Regions from separate parts of the Streptomyces botrytidirepellens genome, predicted to be linked through region 1. Evidence: riboswitches for the same ligand, from Rfam matches in the RefSeq annotation. Region 1 holds a riboswitch; each other region holds the start of a gene.

Region 1 (7,376 bases):
TGGTCTGCGGGAACGAGCCGATGGTGGTCGTCGGCAACGCGGGCAGCCGCAGCCGGGCACGCTGGGCGGGGGCGCGCTCGGCATACGGCTCGGGGCGGCGGGTGTCGGCGTCGGTGACGGCCTCGGCTCGGGCGCGTACGGCCGGGTCGCGGGTGAGCGTGGAGGTGGACCGGGAGGCCAGGTCGGCGCGGTTGGCGGCGAGTTGTGCGGCGATGGTGCCGGTGCCCTGGGCGATGCCGCGGGCGAGGGTCGCGACCTCGGTGGCCTTCTGACGGGCGAAGGCCAGCCAGCGGGCGATCTGGGGGTCGATGTCGCGTTCGGCTGCCGTGTCGAGGGGGACGTGGAGGAGGGAGCAGGACGCCGAGACGTCGACCCGGTCGGCGAAGCCGAGCAGGGTGCCGAGCCTGGACAGGGAGGCGGCGAGGTCGTTGATCCACACGTTGCGGCCGTCCACGACGCCCGCGACCAGGCGCTTGCCGGGCAGTCCGCCGACGGCGGCGAGGTCGTCGAGGTTGGGGGCGGCGGGCCCGGTGAAGTCGAGTGCCAGCCCGTCCACGGGGGCCTTGGCCAGGACGGACAGGGACTCGCCGAGGCGGTCGAAGTACGACGCGACCAGCAGCCGGGGGCGGTCGGTGAGGGCGCCCAGTTCGCGGTACGCGCGGGCGGCGGCGTTCAGTTCGGCGGCGGTGCGGTCCTGGACGAGCACGGGTTCGTCCAGCTGGACCCATGCGGCGCCGGCCGCCCGCAGATCGGCCAGCACCTCCGCGTACACGGGCAGCAGCCGGTCCAGCAGGGTGAGCGGCTCGAAGTCCGGCGCGACGCCGGGTGCGGGCTTGGCGAGCAGGAGGTAGGTGACGGGGCCGACCAGCACCGGCCGGGCGGTGTGACCGAGTGCGACCGCTTCTGACAGCTCGGCGACCTGCTTCGCCGAGTTGGCGGCGAAGACGGTGTCGGGGCCGAGTTCGGGCACCAGGTAGTGGTAGTTGGTGTCGAACCACTTGGTCATCTCCAGCGGCGCGGCCTCCTGGGTGCCGCGCGCCATGGCGAAGTAGCCGTCCAGCGCGTCGGCTTCGACGGCGGCGCGGTGGCGGTCCGGTACGGCACCGACCATGACGCTGGTGTCCAGCACATGGTCGTAGAACGAGAAGTCGCCGGTCGGCACCTCGTCGATACCGGCGTCGGCCAGCTGCCGCCAGTTCGCCGCGCGCAGCATCGCGGCGGTCTCCCGAAGGGCGCCGGCGCCGACCCGGCCCTTCCAGTAGCCCTCGACGGCCTTCTTCAGTTCGCGGTGGTGCCCCTGACGGGGGTAGCCGTACACGGTGGCCCGTGCCGCCGCGGCGGCCGCGGATGTCGCTGTCACGTAGCTCTCCTTCGCGAGCGTGTCCCTTGGGGATCCCGGCCGGATTCGGGGGCGCGAAGGAGTGACGAACCGGGCGGATCGACCGCGCGTCCGATACGCGCGCGTCCGCCTGCTTGGTACGCCGACCCGCCCTCGAGGTCACCGGGATCTCCGCGCGCGATCGGTCGCGCACGGGCAACGGGCAGGTCTTCGGACTCGCGGGCACACCTCGTGACGTCGTGCACGTCGAGGCACCTACTGGCCGTCGCTTCCCGGGCCCGTCTCCCGGACCCAGTGCGTATGACGGCGGTCGTTCCCGCTCACCGCTGCGGGGCAGTCCCGGATTTCCACCGGGTTCCCTCTTACGACGCGCCTGCCTGGCGGGCAGGGCGAACCAGCTGCGGGGCCCAGCCTAGGCGGTGGTGCCGGATCGGGGCACCCCCTCCACAGGGGCAGGGGGTAGAAAGGGCGTATGGCGCGCCGTTCCTTAGCATCCGATGTGGTTTCCACAGCCTCCGAGGCCGGAATGGCCTCCGCGGCCCCCGAGGCCGGAGTCCCCGAGTCCGACGCCGAGGCGATGGTCACTGCCGTGCTGACCGCGTCCCGGCTGCTCGTCGCCGTCTCCGCCCGGTCGCTGGCAGCGGTGGAGGAGTCCCTGACACTGCCGCAGTTCCGGATGCTGGTCGTCCTGGACGCCGGAGGTCCGCTGAGCCTGTCCGGGCTGGCCGGGGAGCTGGGCGTCCAGCCGTCGACCGCGATGCGCATGATCGACCGCCTGGTCACGACGGGCGTGGTCGCGCGCGGCGTCTCCGCCGAGGACCGGCGTACCAGCATGATCTCGCTCACTCGGGCCGGTCGGCGGATCGTGGCCGAGGTCACCGAGCGGCGCCGCCAGGAGATCGCGCGCATCGTGGACGTCATGCCCGCCGGACAGCGCCGCCATCTGATCGAGGCGCTCCAGGCGTTCGCCGAGGCGGGCGGCGAACCGACCGTCGAGACCGGGAGCCCGCAGGCCCACGCCGCCTGGTGAGCGCGTGGGCGACCCCGGCGCCCGGCAGCCGCACCCCCGTAACCCTGCGAGAATGATCAACTGCTCTGGGAGACCGTGAGACCGGTGGGTGGCCGGGGGGACAGGGGACGTGCGATGAGGCTGCGGGACCGGCTGCGGTACTGGTTCGACGGCACGATGGACCGGGGGACGCCCGCCCTGATCGGCTGGCTCGGCCTCGCCTCCCTCGCGTTGATCGCCGTGGTCTCCACGCTGGTGGTCGCCCTCTCCCACGAGGACACCCGGAAGAGCGGCGGCTGGACGGGCGTGGTGTGGATGAGCCTGCTGCGCACGCTCGATCCGGGCACCATGGGCGGGGACACCGGCCGCCCGCTGTTCCTGGTGCTGATGCTCACGGTCACGATCGGCGGCATCTTCATCGTCAGCGCGCTCATCGGTGTCCTCACCACGGGCCTGGAGAACCGGATCCAAATGCTCCGCAAGGGCCGGTCGCGGCTGATCGAGCGCGGCCACACGATCGTGCTGGGCTGGTCGGACCAGGTGTTCACGGTGATCGCCGAGCTGGTGGAGGCCAACCAGAGCGCCCGCCGCTCCTGTGTGGTGATCCTCGCCGACCACGACAAGGTCGACATGGAGGACCAGATCCGCGACCGGATCCCCGCGACCGGCCGCACCCGCGTGATCTGCCGCTCCGGAAGTCCGCTGGAGCGGCGCGACCTGGAGCTGGTGAGCCCCGACACCGCCAAGTCGATCATGGTGTTGCCGCCGGTCGGGGACGACACCGACACGGACGTCATCAAGGTGCTCCTGCTGCTCAACAGCCGGAAGTGGAAGGGCGCGCGGCCGAACGTCGTGGCGGCCGTGGAGAGTTCGGACAACCTGCCCGCCGCCCGCCTCGCCGCCGGTACGAACGCACTGATCATCGACGCCGACGACATCGCCGTACGGCTCATCGCCCAGGCGCACCGGCAGTCGGGGCTGTCCAGCGTCTTCAACGAACTGCTCAGCTTCGAAGGCAACGAGTTCTACTTCCACGAGCAGCCCGTGCTGGCGGGTGGGACGTACGCGGACACCCTGGCCCACTACGCGCAGGGCATGGCCGCCGGGCTGCGCCGCAGCGACGGTGAGGTGCTGCTCAACCCGCCGATGGACACCGTCGTCCGCGACGACGACCAGCTGCTGGTGATGGCCGAGGACGATCTGCTGATACGGCCCGCCGAGGCCCGGCCCGAGATCGTCCCGTCGGCGATCACCACCGCGCCCGGGCGGCCGCCGGTGCCGGACCGCACCCTGGTGATCGGCTGGAACTCCCGGGCGTCGAAGCTCATCACGCTGCTGGACAGCTTCGTCGAACCCGGCTCGGCCGTGGACATCGCGGCACCGCGGCGGCCGCGGAAGGGGGTGCCGGAGGGACTGAAGAACCTGACGGTGGGCCACAAGCGGTGCGAGCCGACCCGCAGGTCGTCCCTGGAGGCCCTCGACCTCGGCCGCTACCAGCACATCGTGGTGCTGTCCGACGACACCATCGACCCCCGGCGCTCCGACGACCGGACGCTGGTGACGCTGCTGCACCTGCGCGACATCGAGGTGCGGCTCGGTGACCCGTACTCGATCGTCACGGAGATGAACGACGACAGCAACCGGGAGATCGCCCAGGTCACCAAGGCCGACGACTTCATCGTCAGCACCAAGGTGATCAGCCTGCTGCTGACCCAGCTGACCGAGAACCGCGAGTTGTACACGGTGTTCATCGACCTCTTCGACCCGGAGGGCTCGGAGATCTACCTCAAACCGGCCACCAACTACCTGGTGCCCGGGGCCGAGGCCAACTTCGCGACGGTCATCGAGGCCGCACGGCGGCGCGGCGAGACGGCCCTCGGCTACCGGCTGGCACGCCACGCCGACGTACCGCCCACCTACGGCGTCCGCCTCAACCCCGACAAGGCCGCGCCGCTGGTCCTGGACGAGGGCGACGCGATCGTCGTCCTGGCCGAGGAGTAACGCTTCTGCGGACCCGGTCTGCGGGCCCGGCTCCTACTGGCGGCTCAGGGAGCGGCTGACGCCCGCCGCGGTGGTGGTGGCCAGGATCCAGCCGGTGACGATCAGCAGGTACGAGAGCCACTGGTACCCGCCGCGCGGGGCGAACGCGGCCTCCTGCCCGAAGCCGATGATGGGGAGGAGCAGGTCGAGGGTGTAGAAGACCGGGTTGAAGTCGGGGGCCTCGCCGGATTTCAGCGGCCGCGGGTGGTGGAGCGCGAAGGCCAGGGTGCCGGTGAGGAGCAGCGCGAAGAGCCAGCCCGCGGCGCGCAGCGGGCGGAAGCCGTAGCCGACGGTGACGTCCTGGAGGTGGCCCCAGGCGCGGGCGTAGCGCGGGAGGGTACGGCGGTGGCGGCGGAGCTTGGCGAGCTGGACGGTGCGGGCGGCGGCCTCGTCGCCCGCGGCGCGGTACACGGTGGTCAACTGCTCGTAGGAGGCGGGGAGATAGCCCTCCTTCTCACGTTCCAGGAGCGGCAGCCGATCCTCGGCGGGGAGGTGCGGGGCGAGGCTGCGGTAGCTGAGGCCGTCGATCCTGACGCGATCGGGCCAGACCTCGGGGCGGATGTGCAGCAGGTCGATCTGGGAGCGGCGCAGGTTCACATCGCCCTCGATGGGGGCGGCCTCGCGTAGCCACAGCTCACCGATGACGCAGCTGCTGGCGCGCAGGGCCTGGTCACCGGGGTGGGACAGCCGGGCGTAGGTGAGGTTGAGGTGGCGGGGCACCCGGGCCCCGCTGAGGTTGACGCGTCCGCGGGCGCGCAGCCGCATGGCGCGCAGATCGTTGCCGACGGACAGGTTCTCGGCGTGCAGGGCGGTGCCGCCGGGGGCGTGGAGTTCGCTGTCGTCGAGGTTCACCTGGCCGGTGACGGTGGCCTCGTTGAGCCGTATCGTTCCGTGGGCGACGAGGTCCGCGGCCTGGACGTCGGCTCCGATGACCGCGTGGTTGAGCTGGAGCAACGGCTGTTCGCAGCGGGTGTCCGGAGTGCCCAGGCGCGCCCCGTCGAGGAAGAGCCCTCCGGTGATCTGCGCCCCCGCGAGCCGCACCGGGCCCGTCGTACGACACCTGCTCATCCGCAGGACACCCTCGGTGTGCAGGGCCCCGGCCGTGAGCTCGGGAAGGGTGGAGTCGCTGAGCACCAGGACGTGCAGCCGCGCCCCGTACAGCTGCGGGGTCCGCTCGAAGTGGCAGGACCGCAGCCGTACGGCGTGCTCGACCACCCCGTACTTCAGGCGCAGCTCCCCGGTGATGCGCGCGCCGATCAGCTTCAGGCCCGCCACCTCGCCGTCACGCGTGGGCCCGCCGAGCAGCAGCGCGCGCAGCACCTCGGCTCGTACGGTCCGCTCGGGTCCCCAGGAGCCGCCGTGTTCGGGATCGTCGTCGGCGCCTTCGCGGAAATCGACACCCTCATCGAGCGGGAAGGCCCGCCAGACGCGCCGCTCCGCCGGTGTCAGGTCCGTGATCTCCACCGGCGGGATCGTGTCGCGGGGGTGTTCGGGGTGTCAACCGCGCTGTGATTCACGGGCCTTCGGCTCGGTGGGGGCGGTGTCGGCTGCGGGGGCCGCGGCGGGCTTGGGACGGATGAGGCGGCGCGCCAGGGGCTCGGTGTAGCGGGCGGTGAGGGGGCCGATGATGACCAGGATCAGGACGTACGCCGTGGCCAGGGGGCCCAGCGACGGTTCGATGCCCGCGGTGACGGCGAGTCCGGCGATGACGATGGAGAACTCGCCGCGCGCGACCAGCGTGCCGCCCGCCCGCCAGCGGCCCTTGACGGAGATCCCGGCGCGCCGCGCGGCCCAGTAGCCCGTGGCGACCTTGGTGCAGGCGGTGACGACGGCCAGCGCGAGGGCGGGCAGCAGGACCGGCGGGATGCTGGCGGGGTCGGTGTGCAGGCCGAAGAAGACGAAGAAGACGGCGGCGAACAGGTCGCGCAGCGGGCTGAGCAGGTTGTGGGTGCCCTCGGCGACCGAGCCGGTGAGGGCGATGCCGACCAGGAAGGCGCCCACGGCGGCGGAGACCTGGAGCTGCTGGGCTATCCCGGCGACCAGCAGGGTCAGACCCAGCACCACCAGCAGCAGCTTCTCGGGGTCGTCGCTGGAGACGAAGCGGGAGATGTGGCGGCCGAAGCGGACGGCGACGAAGAGGACGAGGCCCGCGACGCCGAGCGCGATGGCCAGCGTGACGCTGCCCGCGGCCAGCCCGACACCGGCCAGCAGGGCGGTGACGATCGGCAGGTAGATGGCCATCGCCAGGTCTTCGAGGACCAGGATGGACAGGATGACCGGGGTTTCGCGGTTGCCGAGCCGGCCGAGGTCGCGGAGGACCTTGGCGATGACGCCGGACGAGGAGATCCAGGTGACCCCGGCCAGCACCACGGCTTCCACCGGGCCCCATCCCAGCAGCAGCGCCATGACGGCGCCGGGCAGGGCGTTGAGCGTGGCGTCGACCAGCCCGGCCGGGTACTGGGTCTTGAGGTTGCTGACCAGGTCGCTGGCCGTGTACTCCAGGCCGAGCATCAACAGCAGCAGAACGACGCCGATTTCGGCGCCGATCGCGACGAACTCCTCACTGGCCCCGAGCGGCAGCAGCCCGCCCTCGCCGAAGGCCAGCCCGGCGAGCAGATAGAGGGGTATGGGCGAGAACTGGAAGCGTCCGGCGAGGCGGCCCAGCAGTCCGAGGCCGAGGATGACCGCACCGAACTCGATCAGGAAGACGGCAGAAGAGTGCATCCGTCTGTCACTCCCGCCCCAATATCGCCGCGGCGGCTTCCACGCCCTCGCGCGTGCCGATCACGATCAGGATGTCCCCACCGGCCAGCCGGAAGTCCGGGGTTGGGGACGGGATGGCGTCCGCCCGGCGCAGCACGGCCACGATGGAGGTGCCGGTCTCGGTGCGGGTCCGCGTCTCGCCCAGCACCCGCCCGTTCCAGTACGAGGACGGGGACAGCTCGATCCGCTCGGCGACCAGCCCCAGCTCGGTGGTGGACAGCAGCG
Region 2 (7,376 bases), on a different contig from region 1:
GCCGGTGCGGGGGCGTCCGGGGTGGGCGGGACCGCCGACAGGCGGTCGGCCCAGTCGCGCGGGTCCGTGATGACGCCGGTCAGCGCGGAGGCCGTGGCGGTCTCCGGTGAACACAGCCACACCGCGTCGTCCTCGGTGCCGGAGCGGCCGGGGAAGTTGCGCGGGAACGTACGCAGCGAATTGCGCCCCGCGGCGGGGGCCTGGCCCATGCCGATGCAGCCGAGACAGCCCGACTGGTGGATGCGGCCACCGGCGGCGATCAGGTCGAACGTGGCACCGGAGCGCGTCAGGTCCTGGAGGATCTCGCGGGACGTCGGGTTGATGTCGAAGCTCACCTCGGGCGCCGTCTGCCGCCCCGCCACCATGGCCGCCGGTACGGCGAAGTCGCGGAACCCGGGGTTGGCGGAGGAGCCGAGGACCGCCTGCCCGATGGGCTCCCCGGCGGCCTCCCGGACCGGCACGACGTTTCCCGGGGAGGTGGGCCGTGCGATCAGCGGCTCCAGGGACGACAGGTCGATCTCCTCGTCGAGGTCGTAACGGACGTCCTCGTCCGCGACGATCTCCACGAAGTCCTCGCCCCGCCCCACCCCCGCCAGGAAGTCGCGCACCGCGCCGTCGGAGGGGAAGACGGTGGTGGTGGCGCCGAGTTCCGCCCCCATGTTCGCGATGACGTGCCGGTCCATGGCGGTGAGGGAGGCCAGGCCGGGCCCGTGGTACTCCAGTACGCGGTGGACGCCGCCCTGCACCCCGTGACGGCGCAGCATCTCCAGGATCACGTCCTTGGCGCTGACCCACGGCGGCAGTTCCCCGGTCAGCCGGATGCCCCAGATCGCCGGCATGGTCAGGTGGAGCGGCCGTCCGGCCATGGCGAGAGCCACTTCCAGGCCGCCGGTGCCGATCGCCAGCATGCCCAGGGAGCCGCCCGCGCAGGTGTGCGAGTCGGATCCGGCGAGCGTTCTGCCGGGGGCGCCGAAGTGCTGCATGTGCGTCGGGTGGGAGACACCGTTGCCGGGTTTGGAGAACCACAGGCCGAAGCGGCGGGCGCCCGAACGCAGGAAGAGGTGGTCCTCGGCGTTGCGCTCGTCGGCCTGGAGGATGTTGTGGTCGACGTACTGGACGCTGACCTGCGTACGGACCCGGTCCAGCGCCAGCGCCTCCAGCTCCTGCATCACCAGGGTGCCGGTGGCGTCCTGGGTGAGCGTCTGGTCCACGCGCAGCGCGATCTCCTCCCCCGGCCGCATGCTGCCGGACACGAGGTGGTCGCCGATCAGCCGCTGCGTCACGGTGCCGTGTGCGTGGCCATGGGGCAGACCCATAGCGGTACCGCCTTCCCGGTGCGGCGCTGCCGGACGGTCCGGGCGCCACCATGCGGGTTCCCGTTCCGCGGCCGCCATGCAGGGCCCGCCCCGGCACAGTCACCCGGACGGGCGTCCCGGCCCCGGGCCCGGCGTCAGCCGCCGTCCGCGTCCGCGGCCGCCGGGGCGGTGCGGACGGCCCAGCGCTGTTCGACCTTGGCGATCCGCCAGTAGGCCAGCGCCGCGGCCCACACCACGACGAACAGGCCGACGATGATGAACCCGACGTTGTCCAGGTTCAGGCCGGAGATCCAGCCGGTGACGGCGTCCCGCAGGGCGAGCTTGTCGTGGAGCACGCCGACCAGCTCGATGGTGCCGATGAGGAAGGCCACCGCGATCGACAGACCGGTGATGGCCAGGTTGTAGAACACCTTGCGGACGGGGTTGGAGAACGCCCACTGGTAGGCGAAGTTCATGAAGGTGCCGTCGAGGGTGTCGAACAGGCTCATCCCGGCGGCGAACAGCAGCGGCAGACACAGGACGGCGTACCAGGGCAGTCCCGCGGCGGCGCCGCTCCCGGCCATCACCATCAGCGTGACCTCGGTGGCGGTGTCGAAGCCGAGCCCGAAGAGGAAGCCGAGCGGGTACATCTGGCCGGGCCGGGTGATGGACTTCGTGAAGCGGCCCAGGACGCGGTTCATGAAGCCGCGCGAGTCCAGGTGCGCCTCCAGCTCCGACTCGTCGAACTGCCCGGCGCGCATCGCCCGGAACACCCGCAGGATGCCCAGCAGGGCGACCAGGTTGAGCGCGGCGATGAGGTAGAGGAAGGTCCCCGACACGGTGGTGCCGATGACCCCGAGGACCTGGTGGGTGCCGGAGTTCTCGTTCACCAGGGTGCCCGCCAGCCGCGTACCGCCGGCGACCAGCGCGGCCAGCAGCACCACGACGCTGGAGTGGCCGAGCGCGAACCAGAAGCCCACCGACACCGGCCGCTTGCCGTCGGCCATCAGCTTGCGGGTGGTGTTGTCGATCGCGGCGATGTGGTCGGCGTCGAAGGCGTGCCGCATGCCCAGGGTGTACGCGGTGATCCCGAGGCCGACGCCGAACGTCTTGGCGCCGACCTCGTAGTGGTGCGGGGTGACCACCAGGAAGAGCAGACCGAAGGCGACGGCGTGCAGGGCGACGATCACCGCCAGCAGCCCGGCGGTCCGGACGGTGTCCTCGCGCCGCCATGCGAATGCGGTGGGCAGGGTCATGCGGTCACGCTCCAGCACCTCGTGGATCACTTCGTGAGATGCCGCGGCCGGTCTCCTGGCTGACGGGTCGACGCGACCGCCCCTGCCTTCCCGGCCGCGCGAGGCGGCCAGTGGCTCCGCGGCCCGGTCCTGCGGCCGCGGAACGGGACGAGAACTCCCCGATTCACAGTGGCGAGGGCCGCTCCGGTTTCCCACCGGCTTCCCGAACACCACGGCGCGGCAACTGTAGGCGGCACCCCGCAAAACCGGCAAGTGGCGCACTTTCAGCAACGGTCAGGCGCGTGCGGTTCGGCAACGGTCACGCGCGCGAGGTGAGGATGCTGAGCGCGTTGGCCGCGACGATGGCGCCGATGCTCGCCCACTCGGTCCACCCCAGGCCCTGGCCGAGCAGGACCCATCCGACGACGGCGGCGAGGACCGGGTTGACGCTCATGAAGAGCCCGAAGGTCTGAGCGGGTACGCGGCGCAGCGTGAACAGGTCGGCGAGGTAGGGCACGGCGGAGGACAGGACACCGGCCGCGATGGCGTATCCGGCCGCCCCCGGCGTCGGCGGGTGCTGCACGGCGATGGCGATGCCGACGGGCAGGAACAGCACGGCGGAGACCGCCGCGGCCGCAGCCGACCCCTGCGCCCCGGGGACGCGGCGGCCGACGGTGCGGTTGAGCAGGATGTACGACGCCCAGCAGGCGGCGGCCAGCAGCCCGAGGCCGAGGCCCAGGTAGTCGGTGGAGGGCTGAGGACGCATCAGGGTGACCACGCCCGCCAGCGCGACCAGCGCGCAGCACGCGTCCGTGCGGCGGTGGGAGGCGGACAGGGCGATGGTGAGCGGCCCGAGGAACTCCAGGGTCACCGCGAGCCCGAGGCCGATGCGGTCGATGGCGCTGTACAGGGACAGGTTCATGGCGCCGAAGACCAGGGCCAGCAGCAGCACCGGCCACCACTGCTGCTTGGTGAAGGACCGCAAGCGGGGGCGGCCGACGGCCAGCAGGACGATGGCCGCGACGTACTGGCGTACCGCGACGACACCGGAGGCTCCGAGCACGGGAAAGGCGAGGGAGCCGATCGCGGCGCCGGTCTGGTTGGACAGGCCGCTGCCGGCCATGATGAGCACACCGGCCAGCGGGTGCCCGGCCGGTTTCCGGCCCGGGGCGTCCGGCAGATCCGGACCGGCGCGGTGTGACGTGGCGGTCGGCTGGGCGGGAGCAGGAGCGGAAGCGGGAGCGTGGGCTGCGTCCATACCGCGATCGTGCGGTCGCGCGAGCGTTGCGCAAAATGCGTTGACCGCCACACCTATACGCTTGGGTTATGGATGTGGAGCTGCGACAGTTGCGCTGTCTCGTCGCGATCGTGGACGAGGGCACCTTCACCGATGCCGCGATCGCGCTCGGAGTCTCCCAGGCGGCCGTGTCCCGCACGGTGGCCTCGCTCGAACGCGCCCTCGGGGTGCGCCTGTTGCGGCGTACCTCCCGGACGGTGACCCCGACCGGCACCGGGCTGCGGGTGGTGGCGCAGGCCCGGCGGGTGCTGGGCGAGGTGGACCATCTGGTGCGGGAGGCCACGTCGGGTCACACACGGCTGCGGATCGGCTACGCGTGGTCGGCGCTGGGCAGCCACACCCCCACCTTCCAGCGCCGCTGGGCCGCCGCCCATCCGGAGACCGATCTGCACCTCGTCCGCGTCAACGCCACCACCGCCGGTCTGGCGGAAGGGGCCTGCGACCTGGCCGTGCTGCGCAGGCCGCTGGAGGACCAGCGTTTCGACTCCGCCATCGTGGGGCTGGAGCGGCGGCTGTGCGCGATGGCGGCGGACGACCCCCTGGCCCGGCGCCGCTCCATCCGGCTCGCCGACATCAGCGACCGCACGCTGCTGGTCGACCGGCGGACCGGCACCACCACCCCCGAGCTCTGGCCACCCGGCTCCCGCCCGGACACCGAGGAGACGCACGACGTCGACGACTGGCTCAACCTGATCTCCACGGGCCGCTGCGTGGGGATGACGGCGGAGTCGACCGCGCACCAGTATCCGCGGCCCGGCATCGTGTACCGGCCGGTGCGCGACGCCGAGCCGATCGCGGTGCGGCTGGGCTGGTGGCGGGACGATCCGCACCCCGCGGGGCAGGCGGTGATCGAGCTGATCACCGCCCTGTACCGCACGGGGTGACCCCCCGGTCTGCGCCTTTAGTAGAAGTGTCGCCGTCCGGCGACCGCGTGACCGGCGGCGCCCATGGCCCACAGGACCGCCCCGATGACGAGAAGGACGATGCCGATCGTCCACAGAACGGCGATGCCGGTCAGCAGACCGATGATGAGGAGAATGACCCCGAGGACAATCATGGTGTCCTCCGATCTCTCGAGAGTGCTCCACTTCCACTATCTGCCTCTTCCGCCTGCCACGCCAACACGTCGCACCCCGCCGGGGCTATCCGTGCGCGGCTCGGGCATCGTGGCTCCGACGTGTTCACCAGGAACCGCGAGGAGTCATCGATGACGACAGCCGAGTCCAGCGAGTCGGCAACCGGGACCGCCGAGCCCGTGGTGCGCGCCGCCGCCGGTGCGGTGCGCGGCCGCCGGGAGGGCGGTCTGGCCGTGTTCCGCGGCATCCCGTTCGCCGAGCCGCCGGTGGGGGACGCGCGGTTTCAGGCGCCGCGCCCCGTGCGCTCCTGGGAGGGGACGCGGGACGCGTACGTTTTCGGGCCGCCGCCCCCGCAGGAGTCGGGGTTCATGGGCCGCGCCGGGGTCCTGGAGGCGCCGACGGGCGACGACTGGCTGACGGTCAACGTGTGGACGCCCGAGCCGGACCCGGCCGCCCGCCGCCCCGTCATGGTGTGGATCTACGGCGGCGCCTACAAGCTCGGCCACTCCGGCAGCCCCGGCTACGACGCCCGGCGCATCGCCCGTGACGGCGACGTCGTCGTGGTCACCCTCAACTACCGGGTCGGCATCGAGGGCTTCGCCCAGATCGACGGGGCGCCCGCCAACCGCGGTCTGCTCGACCAGGTCGCGGCCCTGGAATGGGTGCGGGAGAACATCGCGGCGTTCGGCGGCGACCCCGGCCGGGTCACCGTGTTCGGGGAGTCGGCCGGAGCCGGATCGGTCGCCTCGCTGCTGGCCATGCCGAGCGCGGCGGGACTGTTCCGGCGCGCCATCGCGCAGAGCGTGCCGGGCACGTACTTCTCCGGCGAGCTGGCCCGGGACATCGCGGGCGCGCTCGCCGCCGAGGTGGGCCTGCGGCCGACGGCCGCCGATCTGTCCACGGTGGATCCGCGGCAACTGCCCTCGGCGGGCGAGGCGCTGGGCCCCGCCATGCGGCGGTACGAGGAGCGGTGGGGGGAGGTGGTGCACACGCTGACCCCCTTCGCGCCCGTCGTGGACGGCGAGGTGCTGCCGACCACCCCGTGGCAGGCGCTGGCGGCGGGCTCGGCCCGCGACGTGGAGCTGATCTCCGGGCACAACCGGGACGAGTACCGGCTGTTCCTGGCCCTCGGCGGGCAGCTCGGACTGGCGGGCGAGAAGGAAGCGGCGGCGGCGCTGCGCGCGTTCGGGCCGGGCCCGGACGGCGAACGCGCCTATCGCGCCGCCTTCCCCGAAGCCTCCCCCGCCGACCTCCACGAGCGGGTCCAGTCCGACTGGCTGTTCCACATGCCCTCGCTGCGGCTGGCCGAGGCCCAGGTGGCCGGGGGCGGCCGGGCGCACGTGTACGAGCTGACCTGGCCCGCCCCGGCGGGCGGCGGCGTCATGGGCGCCTGCCACGGCCTGGACATACCGCTGCTGTTCGGCACCTTCGACGCCGACCTCGGCCTGCTGCTGTTCGACGGCTCCGGTCCCTCACCGGAGGCCGAGGCGCTGTCGTCCCGCTTCCGTACGGCCTGGACCGCGTTCGCCACGACGGGCGACCCGGGCTGGCCCGCGTACGACCCCGACCGCCGCCTGACCCAGGTCTTCGACGCGGCGCCCGAGGTCACCGCCTACCCGGAGGAGACCTCCCGGCTCCTCTGGCAGGACCACACCTTCCCGGCCCTGCCGCTGCTCAGCTGACTGCTCACGTCACGCCTTCGGCGCGCCGGACGTTGGCGACCATCGTGCGCAGCACCTTCAGCGCGGCCGCGTACTCCTCGTCGCCGACCCCCTCGTGGACGACGGCGCGCAGTTCGGTGACCAGCGCGCGCAGCGTCACGCGAGCGGCTTCACCCGCGTCGGTGAGGTGCAGACGGTCGTCGGCGTCCGCCCGGAGCCAGCCACGGTGCAGCAGCTGGTCGACGACGCGCGGGATCTCGTACGGACCGTCCGCGAGGGGGGTCAGCCGGTCGGCCACCTCCTCGCGGCTCGGCGCGGCGGGCCAGGAGTGCACGCAGTTGAGCACCCAGTACTGCGGCTGGGTGACGTCGATCCTGGCCATCGCGTCGCGCAGATGCCGGGTGACGGTCGCGTGGGCCAGGCCGGTCCAGTAGCCGACCGGCTGGCTCGCCAGCATGTCCTCGGTGGCGGCAGGATCGGCCGGGGCCTGGTCGGTGAGGCCGTTGCTTAAGACAGTCATGATCGTGACGCTACCGTCCGGCGTCGGACGGGAACACGGCCCGCGTCCCACCCCGTCCCCCGGCGCCGGGGGATACGGCCCTACGCTGGTGGCCGTGCACATCTGCTTCGTCTGTAGCGGGAACATCTGCCGCTCACCGTCCGCCGCGCTGGTCTTCGCCGAGCATCTGCGCCGCGCGGGGCTCGACGGCGCGGTGCGGGTCACCAGTGCCGGTATCGGCCCCTGGCACGTCGGCGAGGCCGTCGACGAACGGGCCGGTGAGGTGCTGGTGCGGCGCGGCTATCCGGTCGAG
Region 3 (7,376 bases), on a different contig from region 1:
CGGGCCCGGGCGACCGCTGGCACCCGGCGGCCTCGCTGGAGGAGGCCGCGCGGCTGCTGCCGGAGCTGGGGGAGCGGGTCTTCCTCACCACGGGCCGCATGGGGCTGGCCGCCTTTGCCCACCTCACCGCCCCGTGGTTCCTGATGCGCTCGGTCGACGCCCCGCAGCCACCGGTTCCACCCCGCATGGAGGTGATCCTCGACCGCGGCCCGTTCACCCTCGAAGGCGAAACCGCCCTGCTGCGCGACCACCGCATCGACGTCCTGGTCACCAAGGACAGCGGCGCCGGGGCCACGGCACCCAAACTGGCCGCGGCCCGCGACGCCGGGATCCCCGTGATCGTCGTCCGGCGCCCGCCCGCCCCGGAGGGTGTTCCGGTGGCCCGGACCCCCGCCGAGGCCGTCGCCTGGCTCCGTACGGCCGCACGCCCCTGACGCCGGGGAGCGTCACCCCTCGGGGTAGCGGCGTGGCGTCCAGACGATCTCGGTGCCGTCGCCGCGGCGCGCGGTGCGCGTCTGGGAGGAGCCGACCAGGAGGATCGTGCGCATGTCCACGTCGGCCGGGTCGAGGTCGGCCAGGCGGATGATGCGGACGCTCTCCTCGGGGCCGCCGATGTCGCGGCCCAGGACGACCGGGGTGTCCGGCGCGCGGTGCTCCAGGAGGAGTTCGCGCGCCTTGCCGACCTGCCAGACCCGGCTGCGGGAGCCCGGGTTGTAGAGGGCGAGCACCAGGTCGGCGGCGGCCGCGGCGCGGAGCCGTCCGGCGATGACCTCCCAGGGCTTGAGCCGGTCGGACAGGGAGACCACGGCGTAGTCGTGGCCGAGCGGCGCGCCCGCGCGGGCGGCCGCGGCGTGGGCCGCGGTCATGCCGGGCAGCACCCGGACCGGGACGTCGCGGTACGGCTCCTCGGACGCGGCCTCCAGCACGGCGGTGGCCATGGCGAACACGCCGGGGTCGCCCGAGGAGACCACGGCGACACGCCGACCGCGCCGGGCGAGATCGAGGGCGAATTCGGCCCGCTCGGCCTCGACCTTGTTGTCGGAGGGGTGGCGCCGCTGCCCGGGGCGTACGGGGACCCGGTCCAGGTAGGTGGTGTACCCGACCAGGTCCTCGGCGGCGGCCAGTTCACCGCGCGCCTCGGGGGTGAGCCACAGCGGACCGGCCGGGCCGAGGCCCACCACCACGACCTCGCCCGGGCGCCCGGACACGGAGGCGTCGGGGGCGTCCGGGGCGCCCGGTGTGTCGATACGGCTCGGCAGCACCGCCACCGAGAAGTAGGGCACCGACGACGGGTCGACCTCGTCCAGCGCCCCGGTGCGCTCCGCGCTCATCGTGGCGCGCTCCACGTACCGCGCGTCGGCGAGCCGCCCCGAACGCTCCAGGGCGCGCCGAACGGTCGGGAAGGTGCGGCCGAGCTTCATGACCGCCGCCGCGTCGGTCGTCGCGAGGCGCGCCGTCAGCTCCTCCTCGGGCAGCGTGCCCGGGAGGACCGTCAGCACCTCCTCGCCCTCCACCAGCGGCGCGCCCAGCCGGGCGGCGGCCGCGCTCACCGAGGTGACGCCGGGGATCACCTCGGTGGCATAGCGGTCGGCGAGCCGCTTGTGCATGTGCATGTACGAGCCGTAGAAGAGCGGATCGCCCTCCGCCAGCACCGCGACCGTGCGCCCCGCGTCGAGGTGTGCGGCGAGCCGCGCCGCCGCCTCCGTGTAGAACTCCTCCATCGCGCCCCGGTAGCCGCCCGGATGGTCGGTGCCCTCCGTGGTGACCGGGTAGACCAGCCGCTCCTCGATGTGGTCGGGCCGCAGATGCCGCTCGGCGATGGAGCGGGCGATGCTGCGGCCGTGCCGGGCGCTGTGGTACGCGACCACGTCGGCCCCGGCGATGACCTCCACCGCCCGTACCGTCATCAGGGACGGGTCACCGGGGCCGAGGCCCACGCCGTACAGCCGGCCCTTCGCCGCGGGCGTCGCCTGTCGCTGCTGCTCGCTCACTCTTCCTCGCTCGCTATCGCGTTGATCGCGGCCGCGGCGATGGCACTGCCGCCGCGTCGGCCGCGCACCACCAGATGGTGGGGCGCCGCCGGATGCCCGGCCAGCGCCTCCTTGGACTCGGCGGCGCCGATGAACCCGACCGGTACGCCGATGACGGCGGCCGGCCGCGGCGCGCCCTGCTCGATCATCTCCAGGAGCCGGAACAGCGCGGTGGGCGCGTTGCCGACCGCCACGACCGACCCCTCCAGCCGGTCCCGCCACAGCTCCAGCGCGGCGGCGCTGCGCGTCGTGCCCATGCGCCGCGCCAACTCCGGTACGGCCGGGTCGGACAGCGTGCACACCACGTCGTTGTCGGCGGGCAGCCGCTTGCGGGTGACGCCGCTGGCGACCATCTGCGCGTCGCAGAGCACGGGCGCCCCGGCGCGCAGCGCCTCCCGGGCCCGCGTCACCACCTCGGGCGTGTACGCGAGGTCCTTGACCAGGTCGACCATGCCGCATGCGTGGATCATCCGCACCACGACCTGGCTGACGTCGGCGGGGAGGCCGCCCAGGTCCGCCTCGGCGCGGATGGTGGCAAAGGAGGCGCGGTAGATGGCCGCCCCGTCCTTCTCGTAGTCGAACACTGTGTCCTCGATCATGTCGTTGATCATGCCGTTCCGCGGGCCGTCGCCACGGCGTCGGCCAATTGCTCTGCTGCCACGTCTGTCCCGCTGGCGTCATTCGCGCCGTCGTTTGTCGCGCCGTCCGGCTCGCGCGTGTCGCGCACGGTGAGCCGGTAGTCCGTATCGGACGTGGCCAGCGCGTCCACCCAGCGGCCGCCGGGGTGGCCGCAGCGCCGCTCGCAGCCGGAGAAGTACACCGGCGGCGCGCCGGGGGAACCCTGCGGCGTGTCGGGGGAGCGGGGGGCGCCCGCCACCGCGCGCGTCGCGTGGGCGCGCACATCGGCCAGGGACTTGGCGCAGCCCGGGCGTCCCGTGCACGCGCCGACCCCGACCCACGGGGAGTCCGGATCGGTCACCAGCCCCGCGTCGGCCGCCTCCCGCGCCGCGGCCGCCGCGCCGTCCGCGGTGAACCCCGGGAGCACCACGCCGCGCCAGGGTGTCACACGCAGCTCACCCGACCCGCCCCGGGAGGCGAGCCCGGCGAGCAGCCGCCACTGCGCCGCGCCGACCCGGCCCAGGGGAACGAGGACCGACACGGCGTGGCGCCCGTCCGGCCCGGACACGACGCCCGGCGCGGGCGGCGCGCCGGGCCCGCCGACCGGTCCTCTCCGTCCGATACGTACGGCTTCGATGCCTTCGTCCGCGAGTCGCGCCGCCAAGCCGTCGGCGGTCACGGCGTGTTGCGCGGGCAGTTCGCGCACCCGCCATGCCCGCGTACCGCTCGCCCGGACCCGGGCCAGGAACTCCACGGCGGCCAGCGCGGCGGCACGCGGCGCGTCCCGCCCCCGCACCTCCAGCGCAGTCCCGTCGGCCCCAGCCCCGGACCCCACCCGCAGCACCGCTCCGCCGTCCCGCGTTGCGATCAATGTCACATCCGCGCCGAGTGCGGCGACATCGCCCCGCCCGTCGTCCACCGCGAACAGGAAACGACCCGACAAGCCGGACAACTCTTCCCATGTCCCGGCGCACAGCGCGGTGTCCAACTCCCGTGCCCACGCGGTGACATCGCCGCATCCGGAGCCGTCGAGGCCGCCCAGCGGGGACGCCACGATGTTGCGCACCCGGTCGAACCGGTCGGAGGGGAGCAGCCCGGCGGCCCGGAGCGCGGCCGCCAGCTCGCCGCCGCACGCCGCGTCCAGGCCGCGGACCTGGAGATTGCCCCGCGAGGTGAGGTCCAGCCAGCCGTCGCCCAGCTCCTCGCTCGCCCCGGCCAGCGCCCGCGCCTGACCGGCCGTCAGCAGGCCGCCCGGTATCCGGACGCGGGCCAGGGAGCCGTCGTCCGCCGGGTGCAGCCGCAGCGCGCCGGGGCAGGCGTCATCGCGTCCGCGCGCCCGCGGCGAGGGCGCTTCATCCGCAGGTGGGATGGTTGTCGGGGGGAGGGACATGGCGGCGAGCATACCGACGTCCGGTCGGCCCGCACTGTCCCGTGCCAGGTCAGCAACGCCTACTATGCTCTGCGGCGGGCCGTCTGGCCCGCCGGACGCACAAGACGGCGTCAGGGGAGGAAACCGGTGCGAATCCGGTGCGGTCCCGCCACTGTGAGCACGGCAGCCCGCCGTGCGAGCCAGGAACTCCCGCCGTCTTCCAACCCGCCCGGGGCGCGGACCCCGAGGAAGGCGCTGAGCCATGATTCTGCTGCTGTCGACCTCCGACACCGACCTGCTCAGTGCCCGTGCGGCCACGGGCCCGGTGCCGTACCGCCTCGCCAACCCGGCGCGGCTCGCGCTCGACGATCTGCCCGGGCTCCTCGACGGTGTCGAACTCGTCGTCGTACGGCTGCTCGGTGGCGTCCGCGCCTGGGAGGAGGGCCTCGAAACCCTGCTCGCGGGCGACCTGCCCGTCGTCGTCCTGACCGGTGAACAGGCCCCTGACGCCCAGCTCATGGAGGCGTCCACGGTCCCCGTGGGGATCGCCGCCGAGGCGCACGCCTACCTCGCGCACGGCGGGCCCGCCAACCTGGACCAGCTGGCCCGGTTCCTGTCCGACACCGTGCTGCTCACCGGCCATGGCTTCGAACCGCCCGCCCCCGCCCCCACCTGGGGGCCGCTGGAGCGCACCGCGCGCGAGGACGTCACCGGCCCGACGATCGCCGTGCTCTACTACCGCGCCCACCACATGAGCGGCAACACCGCCTTCGTGGAGGCGCTGTGCCAGGCCGTCGAGGACGCCGGAGGCCGCCCGCTGCCGCTGTTCGTCGCCTCCCTCCGGGCCCCCGAGCCCGAGCTGATCGAGGCCCTAGGCGCGGCCGACGCCGTCGTCACCACCGTCCTCGCCGCGGGCGGCACCCGCCCCGCCGAGGCGTCGGCGGGCGGCGACGACGAGGCGTGGGACGCGGGCGCGCTCGCCGCGCTCGACGTCCCCGTGCTCCAGGCGCTGTGCCTGACCTCGCCGCGCAGTGCGTGGGAGGAGAACGACGAGGGTCTGTCGCCGCTGGACGCCGCGACCCAGGTCGCCGTCCCGGAGTTCGACGGACGGCTGATCACCGTGCCGTTCTCCTTCAAGGAGGTCGACGAGGACGGCCTGCCGGTCTACGCCCCCGACCCCGAGCGCGCCGCGCGTGTCGCCGGAATCGCGGTACGACACGCCCGGCTCCGGCACATACCGGCGGCCGACAAGCGCCTCGCGCTCGTCCTGTCCGCCTACCCCACCAAGCACTCCCGGATCGGCAACGCGGTCGGCCTCGACACCCCCGCCAGCGCCGTCGCCCTGCTGCGCCGACTGCGCGCCGAAGGGTACGACTTCGGCCCCGAGGAGGGCGAGGGCGCGCTTCCGGGCCTGGCCTCCGGCGTCGGCGACGACCTGATCTACGCCCTCATCGAGGCGGGCGGCCACGACCAGGACTGGCTCACCGAGGAGCAGCTGGCCAAGAACCCGGTCCGCATCCCCGCCGCCGACTACCGCCGCTGGTACGCCACGCTGCCGCAGGAGCTGCGCGACGCGGTCGAGGAGCACTGGGGCCCGCCGCCCGGCGAGATGTTCGTGGACACCAGCCGCGACCCCGAGGGCGAGATCGTCCTCGCCGCGCTGCGCCACGGCAACCTCCTGGTCGTCATCCAGCCGCCGCGCGGCTTCGGCGAGAACCCCATCGCCATCTACCACGACCCCGACCTGCCGCCCTCGCACCACTACCTGGCCGCCTACCGCTGGATGGCGACCCCCGAGGCCGACGGCGGCTTCGGCGCCGACGCCATGGTGCACCTGGGCAAGCACGGCAACCTGGAGTGGCTGCCCGGCAAGAACGCGGGCCTGTCCGCCGCCTGCGGCCCCGACGCCGCGCTCGGCGACCTGCCGCTCATCTACCCCTTCCTGGTCAACGACCCCGGCGAGGGCACCCAGGCCAAACGCCGCGTCCACGCCACCCTGGTCGACCACCTCGTACCGCCGATGGCGCGCGCCGACTCGTACGGCGACATCGCCCGGCTGGAACAGCTGCTGGACGAGTACGCCGCCATCTCCGCGATGGACCCGGCCAAGCTCCCCGCCATCCGCGCCCAGATCTGGACCCTGATCCAGGCCGCCCGGCTCGACCACGACCTCGGTCTGGAGGAGCGGCCCGACGACGAGGGCTTCGACGACTTCCTGCTGCACGTCGACGGCTGGCTGTGCGAGGTCAAGGACGCCCAGATCCGCGACGGTCTGCACGTCCTCGGCGGAGCGCCGACCGGACCCGAGCGCGTCAACCTCGTCCTGGCCATCCTGCGCGCCCGCCAGATCTGGGGCGGTACGTCGGCGCTCCCCGGGCTGCGCGAGGCGCTGGGCCTGGACGAGTCGGCCGCCACCCGCACCGGCGCGGACGAGGCCGAGGAGCGCGCCCGCGCCCTCGTCCAGGCGATGGAGGACGCCGACTGGGCCCCGGAGGCCGCCGAGAAGGCCGCCCTGGAGCTGCCCGAGGCCCAGCGGACCGCCGTCACCGCGATCCTGGAGTTCGCCGCCCGCGAGGTCGTGCCGCGCCTGGCCGCCACGACCGACGAGATCGACCACGCCGTCCACGCCCTGAGCGGCGGCTTCGTCCCGGCCGGGCCGTCCGGATCGCCGCTGCGGGGCCTGGTCAACGTCCTGCCGACCGGCCGCAACTTCTACTCCGTCGACCCCAAGGCCGTGCCCAGCCGACTGGCCTGGGAGACCGGCCAGGCGCTCGCCGACTCGCTGCTGGAGCGCTACCGCGCCGACAACGACGGCCAGTACCCGCGGTCGGTCGGCCTGTCGCTGTGGGGGACGAGCGCGATGCGCACCTCCGGCGACGACGTGGCCGAGGCGCTGGCGCTGATGGGCATCCGCCCGGTGTGGGACGACGCCTCGCGGCGAGTAACGGGACTTGAACCCGTTCCCTCCGACGACCTGGGCCGCCCGCGCGTCGACGTCACGCTGCGCATCAGCGGCTTCTTCCGCGACGCCTTCCCGCACGTCGTCGGGCTGCTGGACGACGCCGTACGGCTCGCCGCGTCCCTGGACGAGGCCGACGACGTCAACTACGTGCGCGCCCACACCCGCGCCGACCTCGCCGAGCACGGCGACGAGCGCCGCGCCACCACCCGCATCTTCGGCTCCCGGCCGGGCACGTACGGCGCGGGGCTGCTCCAGCTCATCGACAGCCGCGACTGGCGCACCGACGCCGACCTCGCCGAGGTCTACACGGTGTGGGGCGGCTACGCCTACGGTCGCGGACTCGAGGGCCGCCCGGCGCGCGAGGAGATGGAGAGCGCGTACCGCAGGATCGCGGTCG
Region 4 (7,376 bases), on a different contig from region 1:
GTGACGGTGGCTGTAGAGCGCGCCGGAGGGGTCGGCGATCAGGTCGCGGGTGACGCCCTTGAGGACGTACGTGGTGCCGAGGATGCCCACGAACTGCCCGGGTCGCACGGCCCCGGTGGCGAGTTGTCCGGCGCAGCCGTCGGTCATGCCGAGACGGACCGCGCACCCGGTCGGCAGCCCGGTCTCCGCCGCGGCGTCCGCGCACACCGTGCCGATGGGCGTGGCCGGTGCCCGGACGGACGGCAGCCACCGGGCCGGTACGCCGAGCGCGTCGAACACCTCGCCCGGCCACTCCCCGGCGCGCGCGTCGTAGCCGCTCTTGAGCGCGTGCGACCAGTCGGTGGCGACGGGCCCGCCGGTGAGCCGCCACCCGACGAGGTCGGGGGTGTGGAGCACGTGCCGGGCGGCCTCATGGGCTGCATGCCGGTTCCCGTGGGCCCGGTGCCCAAGGGCATCCGCATGCCCCTCCGCGCCCGACAGCCAGGCGATGCGGCCGAGGGCGGCGGTCGGGGCGACCGACAGGCCGAGGGCCTGCCAGCGCGGGGCGCCCGCCTCCTGGGCGCGGGCGTTGAGCCCGGCGGCGCGGCGGTCGTCGTACATCAGGGCGGGACCGAGGGGTTCGCCCCGGCCGTCCGCGAGGACGAGCGTGCCGGAGGTGGCGGCGACGGCCACCGCCACGACCTCCCCGCCGCCCGCCGGAAGGGCCACGGTGGCCTGACGCAGGGCCGCCGCGACGGCGGGCCACCAGGCCGTGGCGTCCTGTTCGCTGCGGCCGCCCGCGCCCCGGCGCGGGGGCGGGAGTTCCGCACTGCCCCGCGCCCGTACGCGACCGTGCGCGTCGACGCACACCACCCGCACGGCCGCCGTGGCGATGTCGATCCCCGCGACGACCTCGGCCCGGTCGGACATCACAGATCACGCCCCTCACACGTGGAGTTAAGTTAACACTGGCGATGTTAAGAAGGGCCGGGGGCGATCCTCACGTCCGTACGCTCCCGCCACTCCCCCACCAGCCGGGCGTCCGCCGCGCCGTCCACCACCAGATGGTCGAAGTCGGCCAGCGGGCACAGCCGGTGCAGCGCCGTGCGCCGCGTCTTGGACGCGTCCATCAGCAGCGCCGTGCGGGCCGCGGCGGCGAGCATGGCGCGCTTGACCAGCACCACGTCCTGCTCCTGGTGGTACGTGGTCGCCGCGTCCATGGCCGAGGTGCTGACCAGCGCCAGGTCCACCGAGACGGCCGCGATCGCCTCGGCACACGGCACGCCGAGGAAGGAGTCATGGGTGTGCGAGTACTGCCCGCCGAGCCCGATCAGCCGGATCCGGGGCACCCCGGCGAAGACCTCGATCACCCGCCGGGCGTTGGTCACCACGGTCAGCGGGGCGGACTCCACCAGCAACGGGGCGAGCGCGAGGACGGTCGTGGAGTCGTCCAGCATCACCGACATCCCGGGCTCGACCAGCTCCGCGGCGGTGGCGGCCACCGCCTCCTTCTCGGCCCGGTGGGCGCCCATCCGGTAGGCGAGGCTGGACTCGAAGACCGACGAGGGCAGGGCCGAGACCCCGCCCCGGAACTTGCGCAGCACCCCGAGCCGGGCCAACTCGTCCAGGTCCCGGTGCACGGTCATCAGGCTGACGCCGGTGAGGTCGGCCAGCTCCGCCGCGGTGGCGGTGGAGTGGGCGAGGACGTATTCGGTGATGGTCTGTCTGCGGGCGTCCTGGGAGCGGACCGTGGTCATGGGCGGGTTCCTCCCGTAGCGCCGTCGGCGGGCCCGGCGTCGGCAGGCGCGTTCGCGGTGGGCACGGTGCCGGTAGGCGCGTTCGCGGTGGGCACGGTGTCGGCAGGCGCGTTCGCGGTGGGCACGGTGTCGGTGGGGACGTTCAGGGAGCGCAGCGCCGTGCGGTCGCCGTCGACGCCGATCTCGGTCACCGCCGCGTTGTCCAGCCGGGGGAAGACCGTGCGGTAGCGGCCGACGGGGATGCCGAGCAGGGTGCACAGCGCGGTCCGCAGCAGGCTGTTGTGCGCCACGACGAGCACCGTGCGGTCCGGGTGCGCGGCGGCAAGCCGGCGCAGGGCGGCGACGGCGCGGGCCGCGGCCTCGCCGGGGCGCTCCGAGCCGGGGAAGGCGCCGGTCTCGGGGTCGTCGCGGAACGCCCGGACGGCCGCCGGATCCTCCGCCTCCATCTCGGCGAGGGTGCGGCCCTCGCCCCAGCCGAAGTCCATCTCGCGCAGGTCCTCGACCACTTCGGGGACCAGGGCCAGCGCGGTGGCGGCCGGTTCGGCGGTGTGCCGCGCCCGGCTCAGCGGGGAGCACGCCACCGCGTCGATCCCACGGCCCCGCGCCCAGTGGGCGAGGGCCCGCGCCTGCCGGTGGCCGCGCTCGGTCAGCGCGATGTCCGAGGTTCCGGCGTACCGGTTCTCCGCGTGCCACACGGTCTCCCCGTGGCGTACGAGCAGCAGTCGGGCGGTCATCCGGGTTCTCCCCTGCGTCAACCATGGCCTGAGCCATTGCCTGATCACGTCTCCGGTGTTAAATCTAGCATCGCTCATGTGATGGAGCGCCGAGGTTCCGGAGGGAAGCAGGGCATGCGCATGATCATCGGAGTGGATGTCGGCACTTCCGTCACCAAGGCCGTGGCCTTCGGCCGCGACGGGGTCGCGCGCGCCTCCGCGGCCCGCCCCAGCCGACTGGACCGCCTGCCCGGCGGCCGGGTCGAACAGGACCTGGAGGACGTGCTGCGCACCGTCGCCGAGGTGGTGCGCGAGGTGGCCGCGGCGCTCCCCGGCCCGCCCGCCGCGCTCGCGCTCACCGGCCAGGGCGACGGGCTGTGGCTGCGCGACGAGACGGGCCGGGCGGTGCGCCCGCCGATCTCCTGGCTGGACGGCCGGGGCGGCGGGACCATCGGCCGCTGGCGCGCCGACGGCACGCTCGAAGCCCTCTACGCGCTCACCGGCTCCGGGCTGTTCCCGGGCTGCCACGCCCCGCTGCTGCACTGGCTGGCCGAGCACGAGCCGGAGTCGCTGGAGCGGGCGGCGGTCGCGGGCTACTGCGTGGACGCGGTGGCCCAGCGGCTGACCGGCGCCATCACCGTGGACGCCTCCGACGCGTCGCTGCCGTTCCTCGACGTCACCACCCGTACGTATGTGCCGGACGCCCTGGAACGCTGCGGACTGTCCGGCCACGCCCGGCTGCTGCCGAGCCCCGCCGCGCCCGGCACCGTCCTCGCGCTGGACGACGAAGGGGCCCAACTGACCGGGCTGCCGCCCGGACTGCCCGTGGTCTCCGGTCCGTACGACCTCCCGGCGTGCGCCATCGGCAGCGGGGTGCGGGACGTGGGCGACGGGCTGCTCATCGTCGGCACCACGCTGGCCTGCCAGGTGCTCACCGACCGCGCGGCGGTGGACGCTTCGGCCGATCCGGCCGGAATGTGGCTGTGCACCCCCGACCCGGAGCGCTGGCTGCGCGCGATGCCCGCGATGGTCGGCACGGCCGCCCTGGAGTGGGTGCTCGATCTCACAGGGACGACCACCGCCGAGCTGGACGCCCTGCTCGACGGGAGTCCGCCGGGCGCGAACGGCGTGACCGCGCTGCCCTTCCTGTCCGGCGCCGGGGAGCGCGCCCCGTTCGTGGAGCCCGCCGCCCAGGGGCGGTTGGACGGTCTCACCCTCGCCACCACCCGCGCGGACACCGTACGGGCCGTGTGCGAGGCCATCGCCTACGCGGCCCGCCACTGCCTGGAGGCCGCCGGGCTCTCGGGGCGGCTCGCGCTGTGCGGCGGAGGGGTGCGTTCCGCCGCCTGGACGGAGATTTTCGCGAACGTCATCGGCCGCCCGGTGGTCATTCCGGACGAGCCGGAGGTCGGCGCGCGGGGCGCGGTCGCGGTCGCGTGGCGGTCGCTCGGCGACCCCGTGGACGCGTCCCGGTGGCGCTCCGCGTCCCGTACGGTCGAGCCGCGGAGCGAGCTTCGCGGCGCGTACGAGGACGGTTACGCGGGCTACCGCGACCGCCTCGCCCGTGCCCTGGAGGAATGGCGGACGAGCGGTCCGGGAAGCTAGTTTTCCCTGGGATTCCGGCGCGGCCAAAGCCCGACGCGACTAGCACATCCATACGAATCCACCCAGCTGACGACACAACATCTGGGGGCGCGTGCGCAGCACGACACAAGATGTATGCTCGTTTCCGCTGTCGCCGCAGGGGAATCCGGCGCGAATCCGGAACTGTCCCGCAACGGTGTACGTGTGCGCTTTTGCGTACCCGTGAGTCCGATGACCTGCCGACGGCCGTCTGCATACGTCCGGGCCTCGCGGGTTGGGCCGATGGACGCTGCGTGGTGTGCCGTAAAGCGGAATCGGCATGCCCGTGAGCGGCCATCGCGCACTGCCCTCGCAGGCCCCCAGCCGAGCGAGGGAGAACACTTCAGTGACCATCGCGCCCGCCGACCCGGTTTCAGAGGCAGCGGAGACTCCGGCAGCGGCCGACGCGCCCGGGACCGCCTTGTTGCGGACCCTCACCGGGCTCACCGCCGATCTGCCCGCCACCGACCCCGGCAAGGTCGCGGCCGCCGCCCTGCGCGGCCGCCATCCCGGTTCGGACGAGGCGGAGTTGCGCTCCCTGGCGACCGAGGCGGCGGCCGGACTCATCGGCGAGGAGCCGGAGTACTCCAAGCTCGCCGCGCGGCTGCTGACCCGCGCGATCGCCGAGGAGGCGGCCGGGCAGGGCGCGGACTCCTTCTCCGCGTCCGTCGCCGTGGGCCACCGCGAGGGCCTGATCGCCGACTCCACCGCCGAGTTCGTGACCGCCCACGCCGCCCGGCTGGACGCGCTGGTCGACCGGGCGCTGGCCGACGGCGCCGACGACCGCTTCGGCTACTTCGGGCTGCGCACCCTGCACAGCCGCTATCTGCTCCGCCACCCCATCACCCGTCAGGTGATCGAGACCCCGCAGCACTTCCTGCTGCGAGTGGCCTGCGGGCTCGCCGAGGACCGATCCGAGCGGGCGCTGGACGACGTCGCCGAGCTGTACCGGATGACCAGCACGCTGTCGTACCTGCCCAGCTCCCCCACGCTGTTCAACTCCGGCACCCGGCACCCGCAGATGTCCTCCTGCTATCTGCTGGACTCGCCGCTGGACGAGCTGGACTCGATCTACAACCGCTACCACCAGGTCGCGCGCTTGTCGAAGCACGCGGGCGGCATCGGTCTGTCGTACTCCCGCATCCGCGCCCGCGGTTCGCTGATCCGCGGCACCAACGGGCACTCCAACGGCATCGTGCCGTTCCTGCGCACGCTCGACGCCTCGGTGGCGGCCGTCAACCAGGGCGGCCGGCGCAAGGGCGCGGCCTGCGTCTACCTGGAGACCTGGCACGCGGACATCGAGGAGTTCCTGGAGCTGCGGGACAACACGGGCGAAGAGGCCCGCCGCACCCACAACCTCAACATCGCGCACTGGATCCCGGACGAGTTCATGCGCCGGGTCGAGGCGGACGGCGACTGGTCGCTGTTCTCGCCCGTGGACGCGCCCGAACTGGTCGACCTGTGGGGCGAGGAGTTCGACGCCGCGTACCGCAAGGCCGAGGCCGAGGGCCGGGCGCTCAAGCAGGTCCCGGCGCGCCAGCTGTACTCCCGGATGATGCGCACCCTCGCGCAGACCGGCAACGGCTGGATGACGTTCAAGGACGCCGCCAACCGCACCGCCAACCAGACCGCCGAGCCGGGCCGGGTCGTCCACTCCTCCAACCTGTGCACCGAGATCCTGGAGGTCACCGACGACGGCGAGACCGCCGTCTGCAACCTCGGCTCGGTCAACCTGGCCGCGCACCTGGGTGAGGACGGTGAGATGGACTGGGAGCGGCTGGACCGCACCGTCCGCACCGCCGTGACCTTCCTCGACCGCGTGGTGGACATCAACTTCTACCCCACGGAAGAGGCCGGGGCGTCCAACTCCCGCTGGCGGCCGGTGGGGCTCGGCCTGATGGGCCTCCAGGACGTCTTCTTCCGGCTGCGGCTGCCGTTCGACTCGCCCGAGGCGCAGGCGCTCTCCACCCGGATCTCCGAGCGCATCATGCTCGCCGCGTACGAGGCGTCCTGCGACCTCGCCGAGCGCCACGGCCCGCACCCGGCCTGGGCCGAGACCCGCACCGCGCGCGGCGTGCTCCACCCGGACCACTACACCGGCGCGCAGGCCGCCTGGCCCGAGCGCTGGGAGGCGCTGCGCACCCGAATGGCGACCACCGGCATGCGGAACTCGCTGCTGCTGGCGATCGCGCCGACCGCCACCATCGCCTCCATCGCGGGCGTGTACGAGTGCATCGAGCCGCAGGTCTCCAACCTCTTCAAGCGCGAAACGCTCAGCGGTGAGTTCCTCCAGGTCAACAACTACCTGGTGAACGACCTGAAGAAGCTCGGCGTGTGGGACACCCAGACCCGTGACGCGCTGCGCGAGGCCAACGGCTCGGTCCAGGACCTCTCCTGGGTTCCCCAGGACGTACGCGACCTCTACCGCACCGCGTGGGAGATCCCGCAGCGCGCCCTGATCGACATGGCGGCGGCCCGCACCCCGTACCTCGACCAGAGCCAGTCGCTGAACCTCTTCATGGCGGCGCCGACCATCGGCAAGCTCAGCTCGATGTACGCGTACGCCTGGAAGCGCGGCATCAAGACCACCTACTACCTGCGCTCCCGCCCGGCGACCCGGATCGCCCAGAGCGCCCGCGGTGGCGCCGCCACGGCCACCGTCCCCGCCCCCGTCCCCGCCCAGCAGACGCCCGCCGAGGCCGACGCGGTCGCCTGCTCCCTGGAAAACCCCGAGTCCTGCGAGGCCTGCCAGTAATGCCCACCGCATCCGAGATGACCACCGCGAACACCGCGACGGATCACGCCAAGAATCTGCTCGACCCCGGCTTCGAGCTGACCCTGCGGCCGATGCGGTACCCGCAGTTCTACGACCGCTACCGGGACGCGATCAAGAACACCTGGACCGTGGAAGAGGTCGACCTCCACTCGGACGTCGCCGACCTCGCCAAGCTGTCCCCCGGTGAGCAGCACATGATCAGCCGACTGGTGGCGTTCTTCGCGACCGGCGACTCGATCGTGTCCAACAACCTGGTGCTGACGCTCTACAAGCACATCAACTCCCCCGAGGCGCGGCTGTACCTGTCGCGGCAGCTCTTCGAGGAGGCCGTGCACGTCCAGTTCTACCTGACCCTGCTGGACACCTACCTGCCCGACCCGGACGACCGGGCGGCGTCCTTCGCGGCGGTCGAGAACATCCCCTCCATCCGGGAGAAGGCGGAATTCTGCTTCCGCTGGATGGACTCGGTGGAGAAGATCGACCGCCTGGAGTCCAAGGCCGACCGCCGCCGCTTCCTGCTCAACCTGA

The links. Region 1 has a riboswitch for cobalamin ahead of metE (5-methyltetrahydropteroyltriglutamate--homocysteine S-methyltransferase). Riboswitches for the same ligand answer to the same signal wherever they lie in the genome.
Region 2: it holds a riboswitch for cobalamin, as region 1 does, so the genes downstream of both, nicT (Nickel transporter NicT) here and metE (5-methyltetrahydropteroyltriglutamate--homocysteine S-methyltransferase) in region 1, are expected to answer to the same signal.
Region 3: it holds a riboswitch for cobalamin, as region 1 does, so the genes downstream of both, cobN (cobaltochelatase subunit CobN) here and metE (5-methyltetrahydropteroyltriglutamate--homocysteine S-methyltransferase) in region 1, are expected to answer to the same signal.
Region 4: it holds a riboswitch for cobalamin, as region 1 does, so the genes downstream of both, EEJ42_RS46790 (ribonucleoside-diphosphate reductase subunit alpha) here and metE (5-methyltetrahydropteroyltriglutamate--homocysteine S-methyltransferase) in region 1, are expected to answer to the same signal.

The regions. Positions count from the first base shown of each region.
Region 1 covers NZ_RIBZ01000028.1:14,683-22,058, reverse strand. Annotated here, with positions in the region: gene metE (5-methyltetrahydropteroyltriglutamate--homocysteine S-methyltransferase) at 1-1,360, opposite strand, end outside; cobalamin riboswitch at 1,524-1,753, opposite strand; gene EEJ42_RS01645 (MarR family winged helix-turn-helix transcriptional regulator) at 1,866-2,369, shown strand; gene EEJ42_RS01640 (CASTOR/POLLUX-related putative ion channel) at 2,484-4,349, shown strand; gene EEJ42_RS01635 (membrane-associated oxidoreductase) at 4,383-5,852, opposite strand; gene EEJ42_RS01630 (cation:proton antiporter) at 5,886-7,112, opposite strand; gene EEJ42_RS01625 (cation:proton antiporter regulatory subunit) at 7,120-7,376, opposite strand, start outside.
Region 2 covers NZ_RIBZ01000883.1:35,200-42,575, forward strand. Annotated here, with positions in the region: gene EEJ42_RS49450 (aconitate hydratase) at 1-1,316, opposite strand, end outside; gene nicT (Nickel transporter NicT) at 1,451-2,551, opposite strand; cobalamin riboswitch at 2,580-2,780, opposite strand; gene EEJ42_RS49460 (EamA family transporter) at 2,850-3,788, opposite strand; gene EEJ42_RS49465 (LysR family transcriptional regulator) at 3,857-4,711, shown strand; gene EEJ42_RS51585 (DUF6131 family protein) at 4,729-4,884, opposite strand; gene EEJ42_RS49470 (carboxylesterase/lipase family protein) at 5,035-6,585, shown strand; gene EEJ42_RS49475 (MarR family winged helix-turn-helix transcriptional regulator) at 6,590-7,084, opposite strand; gene EEJ42_RS49480 (low molecular weight protein-tyrosine-phosphatase) at 7,179-7,376, shown strand, end outside.
Region 3 covers NZ_RIBZ01000875.1:17,395-24,770, reverse strand. Annotated here, with positions in the region: gene EEJ42_RS47900 (cobalt-precorrin-6A reductase) at 1-434, shown strand, start outside; gene EEJ42_RS47895 (precorrin-2 C(20)-methyltransferase) at 447-1,991, opposite strand; gene EEJ42_RS47890 (precorrin-8X methylmutase) at 1,988-2,629, opposite strand; gene cobG (precorrin-3B synthase) at 2,638-4,038, opposite strand; cobalamin riboswitch at 4,097-4,246, shown strand; gene cobN (cobaltochelatase subunit CobN) at 4,280-7,376, shown strand, end outside.
Region 4 covers NZ_RIBZ01000867.1:5,891-13,266, reverse strand. Annotated here, with positions in the region: gene EEJ42_RS46810 (FGGY-family carbohydrate kinase) at 1-909, opposite strand, end outside; gene EEJ42_RS46805 (DeoR/GlpR family DNA-binding transcription regulator) at 957-1,736, opposite strand; gene EEJ42_RS46800 (histidine phosphatase family protein) at 1,733-2,470, opposite strand; gene EEJ42_RS46795 (FGGY-family carbohydrate kinase) at 2,585-4,054, shown strand; cobalamin riboswitch at 4,169-4,291, shown strand; gene EEJ42_RS46790 (ribonucleoside-diphosphate reductase subunit alpha) at 4,419-6,827, shown strand; gene EEJ42_RS46785 (ribonucleotide-diphosphate reductase subunit beta) at 6,845-7,376, shown strand, end outside.